One region of the Gordonia iterans genome, then DNA from elsewhere that is predicted to be linked to it. Evidence: riboswitches for the same ligand, from Rfam matches in the RefSeq annotation. Region 1 holds a riboswitch; the other holds the start of a gene.
What was found. A riboswitch is a leader RNA that binds a small molecule or an ion and turns the genes downstream of it on or off. The one in region 1 is predicted to bind S-adenosylmethionine.
Positions count from the first base shown of each region.

Region 1 (5,761 bases):
GTCCGCGAGCTGATGCGGCACACGGGACCGGCACTGAGTCCGTTCAACGCCTGGGTGATGCTCAAGGGCCTGGAGACGCTGAAGCTGCGCCTGGATCAGTCGGTGGCGAGTGCCCTGAAGATCGCCCAGTTCCTCGACGCCGACCCGCGGGTGGCGCGCACGCTGTACCCGTTCCTGCCCTCCCACCCGCAGTACGAGCTGGCGCGCGCGCAGATGTCCGGCGGCGGCACGGTGGTCACCTTCGAACTCGGGGAACAACCCGGCCTCGCCGGGAAGCAGCGCGCGTTCGAGGTGCTCAACGCTCTGCAGGTGGTCGACATCTCCAACAACCTGGGCGACGCCAAGAGCCTGATCACCCACCCGGCCACCACCACCCACCGCGCGATGGGCCCGGACGGGCGGGCCGCGATCGGGCTCACCGATTCGATGGTGCGGCTCTCGGTCGGCCTGGAGAACACCGACGACCTGATCCGCGACCTCGATCAGGCGCTCGGCTGACCGTCCTCGGGTGACCGTACTGTGGCGTAGGATTTCGGGGTTCTCCCGCCGCAACGTGCTCGAACGGCTCCGACCTGCTGCGATGTCGGACCGGGATCGGAGCCTCGCCGATCTACGTCACAGTAGGGACACGACTTCGCGGGAGCGGCTTCGCGGGGACCGCCTCGCTGGCCCGGCTTCGACTGTTTCGCTGGCCGAGCTGTGTTGGCCCGGCTTCGACTGTTTCGCCGGTTGAGCCGGTGAGGAGCGAGGCGACGAGGCGTGTCGAAACCACCATCCGACGCCGTCAGTCGCCGATCCCGAGGGCGCGGAGCACAGTCCGGAACTTGGCGTCGGTCTCGGCCACTTCGGCGTCGGGATCAGAGCCGGCAACGATGCCGCCGCCCGCCCAGGTGCGTACCGAACGGCGATCGGCCTGCAGTTCCAGGCAGCGGATGGCGACCAGCCACTCGCCGTCGCCGCGAGCGTCGCACCAGCCCACCGCGCCGCCGTAGAACTCCCGGGGGCCCTCGATCGCGGTGATCGCCGCGGCCGCCGCATTCCGTGGCGTCCCGCAGACGGCGGGTGTCGGCGAAAGCAGTGTCGCCAGGTCCAGAGCGGTGATCGACTCGTCCGCGAGCACCCCGCGGATCGGGGTCGCCAGATGCCACATCTCGCCGGTGGAAGTGAGGGCGGGCCGCCCGGGCACGTCGAGCTCGGTGCACAGCGGCGTCAGGCCGGCGCGCAGGTCGTCGACCACGAACGCGTGCTCGGTTAGGTCCTTCGCCGAATCGAGCAGCCCCTGCGAGGCCGCCCGATCGGCGACGGGATCCCGGTGCCGCGGAGCCGATCCCGCGAACGGATGGCAGGTGACGATGCGGCCGCTGCGTCGCACCAGCAGCTCCGGGCTCGCCCCGATCAGCCAACGGTCGTCCGGTGCCGGCGCCGCGAACACCGCGGCCGTCCCGGCTCCGTACGCGAACCGTGCGGCGAGCCGATCGGCGTCGACGGGCTCGCCGAAGGTCAGCTCCATGGTGCGGGCCAGAACCACCTTCTCGAGGTCGCCGTCGGCGATCAGCCGCAGGGCCCGGGCGACCCGCTCCCGATGCGTGCCGGAAGGGGTGACGGTGCAGGTCAGCGGTTCGGTCGGTGCCGGATCCCGACCCGGGACGGTCTGGTCGGTGAGGGACCAGTGCTGCGGAGCGAGCAGCGCGGCAGGGGCTGCGGTGTCGAAGGCGAGCAGTCCGGCGACGACGGGGGCACCCGCCCCGAGTCCTTCGCGTGCCGCGGCGACCGACCGATACCGGGCGGCGACACCGGTGCCGCGCACCGTGGTCGACGGCCGGGAGAGCAGGAAACTAGTCTCTCCGGTCACCCTCATGGAGGCGATGGTATCTGAGGCCCGACGGTTAAACCCGGCGTGATTTTATCGCTCGCGCCGGGGCGGGCGATCGGGCATATTCGTCGGCAGGTCACGAGTGCCAGCGACAAGCCCCGGCTAGCTGGTCGGCAACCCTCCTTCGCGGCGGGGTGCTCCGGGTGACGACCTGGCCGCCGGCCGACCGGCCCGCGGCAAGCGCGAATTCTCGAGGAGCATCGCCATGACCGCTGTCTTGGACACCCCTGTCACCACCACCGATCTCGGAACGCCCGTACTCGACGACGGCCGCTGCCCGGGGGTCACCTCCCTGGCCCCGGTCGTCGGGGGATCGCAGACCGTGCCGGTCTCGGGCGGAGGCGAGGTCCGGTACGCCAACTTCGACTACGCCGCGAGCGCGCCGGCGCTGACCGAGGTGGCCGAGGCCTTCACCGCGGCGCTCGGCCAGTACGCGAGTGTCCACCGCGGTGCCGGACAGCTGTCCCAGATCACGACGGCCCGCTACGAGCAGGCCCGCGAGCGCGTCCGCGAGTTCGTGGGCGGTCGCGCCGACGACACCGTCGTGTTCACCCGGAACACCACCGACTCGCTCAATCTGGCCGCGCACATCCTGCCCGCCGGGGGCGACGTGGTGGTGCTCGACATCGAGCACCATGCGAATCTGCTCCCGTGGCAGCGCACCGGGCGGGCGCGGGTCGTCGTCGCACAGCCGACGTTCACCGAGACGCTGCAGGCCCTCGAGGCCGAACTGACTGCGAAACCTGCTGCGCTGCTGGCGATCACCGGGGCATCGAACGTGACCGGCGAGGTGCTGCCGATCCGTACGCTCACCGCGCTGGCACACCGGCACGGCGCCCGGATCCTGATCGACGCCGCGCAACTGGTCGCCCACCGTCCGGTCGCGCTGGCCAGTCACGGCGTCGACTACGTGGTGTTCTCCGGGCACAAGGTCTATGCGCCGTTCGGCGCGGGCGTGCTGGTCGGCCGCAGCGACTGGCTCGACGCCGCCGAGCCGTACCTCGCCGGCGGCGGAGCCACGCACAACGTCGACCTGACCGAGACCACCTGGCACACCGGCGCCGCTCGCCACGAGGCCGGCAGTCCGAATGTGCTGGGGGCGGTCGCGATCGCCGCGGCCGCCGACGCCATCGGCAACCTGGGCTACGAGCTGATCGGCTATCACGAGCGGGACCTGCTGACCCGGCTGGATGCGGGCCTGGCGAAGCTCGACGGCGTCACACCGCTGCGCATCTTCGACGACGTCGCCGATCGCGTCGGCATCGCCGGATTCGCCGTCGCGGGCCGCACCGCCCGTGAGGTAGCCGAGTACCTGAGCGAGCGCCACGGCATCGGCGTGCGCGACGGCAAGTTCTGCGCTCATCCGCTGGTCCGGCGCCTCGGTTACCCGGACGGTGCGGTGCGGGCGAGCTTCGGCCTCGGCACGAGTTCCGACGACGTCGACCGCCTGATCGCGGCGCTGTCGGAGCTGGTCGGCTGAGCCTGGCGGCGTTTCGACACCGGCCGAGCCCTAGCGGGCTCGGCCGGGCTCAACGAGCGGAAGCTAGTTCCCGTAGCGGGCCACCGCTGCCTCGGCCACCTTCAGCGCTTCGTCTTTGCCGACCCAGCCGCCGGGGGTGACCTCCTTGCCCGGCTCCAGGTCCTTGTAGCGCTCGAAGAAGTGCGAGATGGCCTTGAGCTCGAACTCGTTGACATCGGAGATGTCCTGGATGTGGTCCCAGCGAGGGTCGCCGGCGGGCACGGTGAGCAGCTTGTCGTCGCCGCCGGCCTCATCGGTCATGGTGTACATGCCGACGATGCGCGCCTTGACGATCACACCCGGGTAGACCGACTCGGGCAGCAGGACCATCGCGTCCAGCGGGTCGCCGTCCTCGCCCAGGGTGTGGTCGATGTAGCCGTAGTCGGCGGGGTAACCCATCGACGTGTAGAGGTAGCGGTCCAGGTAGACCTTGCCGGACTCGTGGTCCACCTCGTACTTGTTGCGGGCTCCCTTGGGGATTTCGACGGTGACCTCGAACTCCATACGTTCGTCTCCTCTGGTCTTGGCGCGGGTGTCTCGGGGCTCAACGATACTGTGGTGAGGGTTCGCGCAGAGCGCGCAGGCCGAACTTGTGAGCGCGGCACAATCCGAGATCCGAAGGGAAGCACGTGGGAGCGACGACGAAGCCCGGGCGGAGCCGTCGGCGCGGGTTGCTGGCCACCGCGTTGATCCTGGTGCTGGTCGCGGCGCTCGCGTTGGGCGGTGTCCTCGGCTACAACTGGTACTCCCTGAAGCCGGAGCCGGTGCCCGTGGGCACTCCGCCGCGGCCGGCGGCGGTGACTGTGGACCCGAGCATTCGCCCGGTGTCTCCGGATGCGCCGATGCCGACCAAGGCCGGGATCGCGGCTGCGCTGCGGGAGGGTCTGCGGAACCGTGACCTGGGGAAGCTGACGGGAATGGTCTCCGATCCGGTCACCGGTGAGGTGCTGTGGTCCAAGGACCCCGACGATCCGCGCACCCCGGCGTCGAATGCGAAGATCCTGACCGCCGCGGCGGTGCTGGAGCAGCTCGATCACGGCTCCCGGCTGACCACCGAAGTGGTGCAGGGCGACGACGGTCAGGTGATCCTGGTCGGGGCGCTCGACCCCACGCTTTCGGTGCAGGACCCGGGCAGCGACACGTTCTACACCGATGCGCCCCGCATCTCCGACCTCGCCGAGCAGATCCGCAAATCGGGAGTCGAGGTGACGTCGGTGGCCGTGGCTCCCAGTTCCGTCGAGGGACCCGCGATGGAGCGCACCTGGTCCGAGGAGGACATCGAGGGCGGCGACATCGCGCCGATCACGTCGCTCATGGTCGACGGCGCCCGGCAGCGGCCGCTGGAGGAGTACTCGCCGCGGTCCGCGGAGCCGGACGTCGACGCCGGCCGGGCGCTCGCCGAGCAGCTGGGCGTGAGTACGCGGGTGACGCAGGCGCAGCCGAGGCCGTCGGCACGCACACTCGCTTCGGTCGAATCGGCGCCGCTGTCCACGCGGGTCGGCGACATGATGCGCTTGAGCGACAACATCCTGGCGGAGACGCTGGCGATCGAGCTGTCCGAGGCGATGGGCGGTCCGGCGAGCATCGCCGGCGGAACGGAAGCGATCGTGAAGGTCCTGCGCGACAAGGGGTTCGACGTCAGCGGTGTGGTCCTTCGGGATGCGTCGGGACTCTCGACCGCGAACAAGGTGCCTGCGCGGTTGCTCGACCGGCTGGTCTCCGCGGCGGCCGGCGACGCTCATCCGAAGCTGCGGCCGCTGCTGGACACGTTCCCGGTCGCGGCCGGCACGGGCACCCTCGCCACCCGCTTCCCACCCGGGAACCCGGGTGCGGGCTGGGTACGCGCCAAGACCGGGACGCTCACCGGGGTGAGCTCGTTGACCGGGATCGTCCAGACGGTCGACGGCCGGGTGCTGGCGTTCGCGCTGATGTCCGGCGGCACGTCGCCCGCCGACGCCCGTCCGGCTCTGGACGATCTGGTCGGTGCGCTGCGTGAGTGCGGTTGCCGCGGGTGACCGTACTCTGGCCTACAGGGACCAGCGGCCGGCTCCGGCCGCGCCGTGAGCGCGGGGCGCGGGGCCGGGGACCGTCGGCCTGCCCGAGCAGAGGGGAGCAGACCCGGTGACCACCGGCCAGACGCACGACGACCGAACCGAGCATGACGAGCAGACCACGCCGCTTGCGAAGATCGACTGGGATCTGGCGTCCTCCCTCGGCCGCCGAATCGCGCGGCCCGGGCCGCGGGTCACCCGGTACACGATGGAGCAGGCGCATGCCGAGCTGGCCGAGGCCGCGGTGCGCGCCGAGGGGCCGGTGCGCGAGGTGACGATGCTCGCCGACGGGCTGCGCGTCCCCACCGCCCGGGTGCT
Region 1 covers NZ_CP027433.1:798,297-804,057, forward strand. Annotated here, with positions in the region: gene C6V83_RS03630 (O-succinylhomoserine sulfhydrylase) at 1-498, shown strand, start outside; gene C6V83_RS03635 (isochorismate synthase) at 785-1,858, opposite strand; SAM riboswitch class IV at 1,948-2,062, shown strand; gene C6V83_RS03640 (aminotransferase class V-fold PLP-dependent enzyme) at 2,079-3,353, shown strand; gene C6V83_RS03645 (inorganic diphosphatase) at 3,417-3,896, opposite strand; gene dacB (D-alanyl-D-alanine carboxypeptidase/D-alanyl-D-alanine endopeptidase) at 4,022-5,407, shown strand; gene C6V83_RS03655 (zinc-dependent metalloprotease) at 5,514-5,761, shown strand, end outside.

Region 2 (5,761 bases), 660 kb from region 1:
CGTCACGCCCTCCGAGGACGACGCGAAGGATCCGGATGTCAGTGCGACGACGGCGCCGACCGAGGAACCCGACGACGACGGCCCGAACAACGCCGCGAGGGTGCGGATGCCCGACGTGGTGTGCATGAACCTGCAGGCCGCGCAGAACAAGATCCAGGAGGCCGGGGTCTTCCTCTCTCGCAGCGAGGACGCCACCGGCAAGGGCCGGCAGCAGATCTGGGACCGGAACTGGATCGTCGTCGCGCAGCGGCCCGCCGCGGGAGCGCCGATCGGGGAGGGCGATGCCGTCCTGTCCGCGGTCAAGTACGGCGAACCCCACGACTGCCCGGGCGGGTGACCCGGATGGGGAATCGCGCCCGATAGTGGAACAATGGGGTCTCGTGACGGCGATTCGACTGGACGGCAAGACCACCCGCGACGAGATCTTCGACGATCTGAAGAGGCGCGTCGACCGGCTGCGTGAGGCCGGAGTGCTGCCCGGACTGGGCACGATCCTGGTGGGCGACGACCCCGGCTCGCACTCGTACGTCAAGGGCAAGCACGGCGACTGCGCGAAGATCGGCGTCGCCTCGATCCGCAAGGACCTGCCCGCCGACGCGACGCAGGAAGAGCTCGACGCGGCGATCGACGAGCTCAACGCGGATCCGGCCTGCACGGGATACATCGTGCAGCTGCCGCTCCCGAAGCATCTCGACGAGAACGCCGCCCTGGAACGGATCGCCCCCGAGAAGGACGCCGACGGTCTGCACCCGATCAACCTCGGCCGTCTGGTGCTCGGCGAGGAGTCGACGCTGCCGTGCACTCCGCGCGGCGTGATTCATCTGCTGCGCCGGTACGACATCCCGCTCGACGGCGCTCACGTGACCGTGGTCGGCCGCGGCGTCACCATCGGCCGGCCGATCGGCCTGCTGCTGACCCGCCGCAGCGAGAACAGCACGGTGACGCTGTGCCACACCGGAACCCGTGACCTCGCCGCGGAGGTGCGCCGTGCCGACATCGTGGTGGGTGCCGCCGGAGTGCCGCATCTGATCACTGCGGACATGGTCAAACCCGGCGCGGCCGTGATCGACGTCGGCGTCAGCCGCACCGAGTCCGGTCTGACCGGCGACGTCCACCCCGACGTCTGGGAGGTGGCCGGTGCGGTCTCGCCCAATCCCGGCGGAGTCGGCCCGCTCACCCGGGCGTTCCTGCTGGTCAACGTCGTCGAACGGGCCGAGGCGCAGTTGGCGGCGGCGGGCGGGTAGTCGTGGCCGCGTTCGAGGTCGAGACGATCCGGAGAGCCCGGCTGCGGCACCGCGTGGTGCGGCAGATCCCGTTCCTCGTCGTGCTCGGGGTGGTGGCCGTAGGCGCCGTCTTCGTCCTCGTAGACCGCTGGCGCCGGGGCAGCGTGATCTTCGGAGGCGCCTTCCTCCTCGGGGCCGTGCTGCGCACCGTGATGAAGACCGATGCGGTCGGTCTGCTGCAGGTGCGGAGCAAACCCTTCGACATCGCGTGGATGACGTCTACGGGACTTCTCGTGATCTGGCTGGCGATGTCCATCGACTCGCTGGGCACCGGGGATCAGCTGTAGACGACCGTCCGACGGGTTCAGCGGGTCGTGCGCGCGGTGCGGGCCAGCGCCATCGTCTGGTCGAGCAGACCGGCGATCGGCTCGGTCTCGGTGAGGAAGCCGTCGTGGCCGGCGCCCGAGTGCACCACGTGCAGACCTCCGACGCAGTTGCCGAGTTCGGCGGCGATCTCGGCCTGCTGGTACAGCGGGTACAGGCGGTCGGAGTCGATGCCGCCGACGATCGTCGGCACCTCGCACGCGGCCAGCGCGGCGGCGATGCCGCCGCGTCCGCGTCCGACGTCGTGGCTGTTGAGCACGTGGGTCAGGGCGACGTAGCTGCCCGGGTCGAACCGATGAGCGAGCTTCTTCGCCTGATAGTCGAGGTAGCTCTGGACGGAGTAGCGGCCGTCGACCAGCGGGTTCTCCTCGCCCTGCGGGAGATTCTCGAAGCGGTCGTCGAGCTCGCGGTCGTACCGGTAGCTGAGATGCGCGATGCGGCGAGCGACGCCCATGCCCGCAGTCGGGGCGCGCCCGGTGCCGTAGTAGTCGCCGTCCTGCCAGTCGGCGTCGGAGGTGATGGCGGCGATCTGGGTGGACTGCGTGCCGATCTGATCGGCGGACGCTCGTGCGCCGACGGCCAGCACCAGCCCGGCGTCGACCTTGTCCGGGTGCGTGACCAGCCACTCCAGCGCCCGTGCACCGCCCATCGACCCGCCGGCCACCGCGGCGAAGCGGGTCACCCCGAGGGAGGCGAAGGCACGACGCTCCGACTCGACCAGATCGCGCACGGTGAGCCGGGGGAACCGGCTGCCCCAGGCCCGTCCGTCCGGAGCGAGGGTGCCGGGTCCGGTGGATCCGTAGCAGCCGCCGATCGCGTTCGGGGCCACGACGCACCACTCGCCGGTGTCGACGGCGCAGCCGGGCCCGATCAGGCCGTCCCACCATCCGCCCATCGAGAACCGTTCGTCGGGCGGCCCGGTGACGTGCGAGTTGCCGGTCAGGGCGTGCAGCGCGAGGACGATGTTGCTCCGGTCGGCGTCGGGAGTGCCCCAACGCTGAAAATTGACCGTCACGTCCTCGAGCCGCCGCCCCGAATCCAGCTCCAGATCACCGATCGGCACGGCGACGGAGACGCCGTCCGGACCGGAGGTCCAGTCGGCGCCGCTGAGCGTCGCGGTCGCGTCGCAGCTCACTGACACGTGAGCACTCCGTCCTCCGTGCCGTCCGACAGGTGAGTCATCGTCGTATCCCGGGCTTCTTCGGTGCGCCTCAGGCCTTCGCCGCGGCGAAGCCCTTGTCCAGGTCGGCCAGGATGTCGTCGATGTTCTCGATACCGACGGCCAGGCGCACCAGTCCGGGAGTGACCCCGGACGCGAGCTGCTCCTCGGGGGAGAGCTGGCTGTGGGTGGTCGACGCCGGGTGGATCACCAGCGACCGGACGTCGCCGATGTTCGCCACGTGGCTGTGCAGCTCGAGCGCATTGACGAACTTCTTGCCGGCCTCGACACCGCCCGCGATCTCGAAGCCGATCACGGCGCCCTGTCCCTTCGGCAGCAGCTTCTGGCCGATCTCGTAGTACGGCGAGGACTTCAGGCCGGCGTACGAGACGGATTCGACCTGGGGGTGCGCCTCCAGGAACTCGGCGACCTTCTGCGCATTCGCGACGTGCCGCTCCACCCGCAGGCTCAGGGTCTCGATGCCCTGTGCCAGCAGGAAGGCGTTGAACGGCGAGATCGCCGAGCCGGTGTCGCGCAGCAGCTGGATCCGGGCCTTGAGAGCGTAGGCGGGGGCGCCGAGGTCGGCGATCACCACGCCGCCGTAACTGGGGTCCGGGGTGGTGAAGCCGGGGAACAGGTCCTCGCCGTCGCGCTGGACGCGCCAGTCGAAGTTGCCGCCGTCGATGATCACACCGCCGATCGCGGTGCCGTGGCCGCCGATGTACTTGGTGGCCGAGTGCACGACGACGTCGGCGCCGTGGGCGATCGGGTTCAGCAGGTACGGGGTGGCGACGGTGTTGTCGACGATCAGCGGGAGCCCGGCATCGTGGGCGACGCCGGCGACGCCTTCGATGTCCAGGATCTGGTTGTGCGGGTTGGCGATGGTCTCGCCGAAGAGCGCGCGTGTGTTCGGGCGGATGGCCGCTTTCCACGACTCGAGGTCGTCGGGGTCGTCGACGAAGGACACCTCGATGCCGAACTTCGGCAGCGTGTAGTGGAAGAGGTTGTAGGTGCCGCCGTAGAGGCGGGGGCTGGACACCACGTGGCCGCCGGCCTCGACGATGTTCTGGATCGCGTAGGTGGTGGCGGCCTGGCCGGAGGAGACCAGCAGCGCCGCGACGCCCCCGCCGAGGGCGGCGAGGCGATTCTCCACGGTGTCCTGCGTCGGATTCATGATCCGGGTGTAGATGTTGCCGGGCTCGGCCAGCGCGAACAGGTTCGCCGCGTGGTCGGTGTCGTCGAAGACATACGACGTGGTCTGGTAGATCGGGAGGGCTCGGGACTTGGTGTCGCCGACCACTTGGCCGGCGTGCACCTGCAGGGTCTCGAAACTCCAGTCGTTGTCGGTGGCGTCAGACATGGATGAGGCGATCTCTTTCTTCTCGGTCGGCCGGGCCGCTCGGCCCGGTCTGGGTCCGACCTTCGGACCCGCGCTTGTCGATACTGTTCGCGCTTGTTCAGTGCGGTAAAGACCAGGTCATCACCCGGAGCACCCCACCGCGGTTGGAGGGTTGCCGTTCAGCGAGCCGGGGCTTGGCGCTGACACTCATGACCTGTCCTTGAGGATATCGCACCGGTGTGTCGGTGCTGGAAACACTCTTCTCGCCGTGCGCTAAACCCCTTTCGAGCCGGCTCCGGTGTGCTACTGCGTGCGATTCGGACAACACCCGTGTCCCTCATTCTGGGACTTACTCCCAGTGTGACAGGCGTCTCACAATGGTCGGGCTCGGGGCTCGTGGGGATCCCCGGCAGCAGCCCAGGGGGATCGCCGCCATGAAGTTCTCGCGTGCACGTGTCGTCCGCGCCGTCGTTCTCGTCTCCGCGATCGCCGTGGTCGGCGCGCTCGGCCTCCCCGGCGGGGTGGGGGTCGCGTCCGCCGGCGGACCGGACTACGACTGCAAGGCCGGCGCCGTCGTGATCGTGGCAGGCACCAACGACGACGGCGCGGCGTCGCAGATCGGCGTCGAGCAGCGCTACACCGGTAAGCACCCGAACGGCACCGCCAACCCGAACAGCCCGTATCACGGAGCGAACGAGTACAAGGTGATCAAGCCGGAGTACCCGACGACGCTGTGGCCGCTCGGCACCGTCGGCTACAACGCCGACGTCGCGCTCGGAACGGCCGCGACCAAGCAGGCGATCGCGGAGTACCAGACGAACTGTCCGGAGAAGGAAGTCGTGGTGGTCGGGTACTCGCAGGGTGCCCGGGTGGCCGGCGACGTGCTCTCCGACCTCGCCAACGGCAGGCTCGACGACGAGGAGTTCACCGTCGACGGCCACCCGGGCTCGCACAAGCTGTCCAAGGAGAAGGTGCGGGGCGAGCTCTACTCCGATCCGCGTCAGGAGGGATCGATGGCTGGCCGCGGCATCGAACTGGCGCTGGTCGGCGTGATTCCGGGACTGACGATGACGGGACCGCGCGAGGGCGGCTTCGGCGACATCCCGGTGATCTCGTACTGCTACAAGGGCGACCCGATCTGCGATCTGCCCGACCTGCTGCACGATCCGTTCGGGGTGATCGACGGCTTCGTCGGCTACTTCACCAAGCACGGGTACTACCCGTGGCGGATGTGGGCGCCGGTCACCAACGGCAACCAGTGGGACTGCATCGGCGGACCGGCGCCGGAGGACGCGTCGAGTTCGTATCACTGCCTCGTCGGTGCGCCGTCGGCGATGTCCGGCGTGCGCGGAGACCTGGTCGACACGGTGCGCGAGCTCGTCGGGCTGCCGGCGCGCGAGGTCGTCGACTTCTGGGGGATGATCCCGAACCTCAACCGGATCTTCCCGCACGCGACGCTCTCGGACCTGCAGCCGTACCTCGTTCCCGTGATGAACCTGTTCCCGCCGCTGCCGCAGCTCGGCTACGGGGCGTACCTTCCGGACCTGTTCGTGTTCGCCGGCTTCCTGGAAGGGCTGGCCTCACTCGACCTGAAGAAGATGGGCGCTTCCGTCGAGGACTTCGCGAAGAGCCTGGTGTCGATCGGGCTGCTGCCGG
Region 2 covers NZ_CP027433.1:1,453,603-1,459,363, forward strand. Annotated here, with positions in the region: gene C6V83_RS06830 (PASTA domain-containing protein) at 1-337, shown strand, start outside; gene C6V83_RS06835 (bifunctional methylenetetrahydrofolate dehydrogenase/methenyltetrahydrofolate cyclohydrolase) at 381-1,244, shown strand; gene C6V83_RS06840 (DUF3017 domain-containing protein) at 1,247-1,570, shown strand; gene metX (homoserine O-acetyltransferase MetX) at 1,588-2,748, opposite strand; gene C6V83_RS06850 (bifunctional o-acetylhomoserine/o-acetylserine sulfhydrylase) at 2,819-4,126, opposite strand; SAM riboswitch class IV at 4,192-4,320, opposite strand; gene C6V83_RS06855 (cutinase family protein) at 4,540-5,761, shown strand, end outside.
Region 2: it holds a riboswitch for S-adenosylmethionine, as region 1 does, so the genes downstream of both, C6V83_RS06850 (bifunctional o-acetylhomoserine/o-acetylserine sulfhydrylase) here and C6V83_RS03640 (aminotransferase class V-fold PLP-dependent enzyme) in region 1, are expected to answer to the same signal.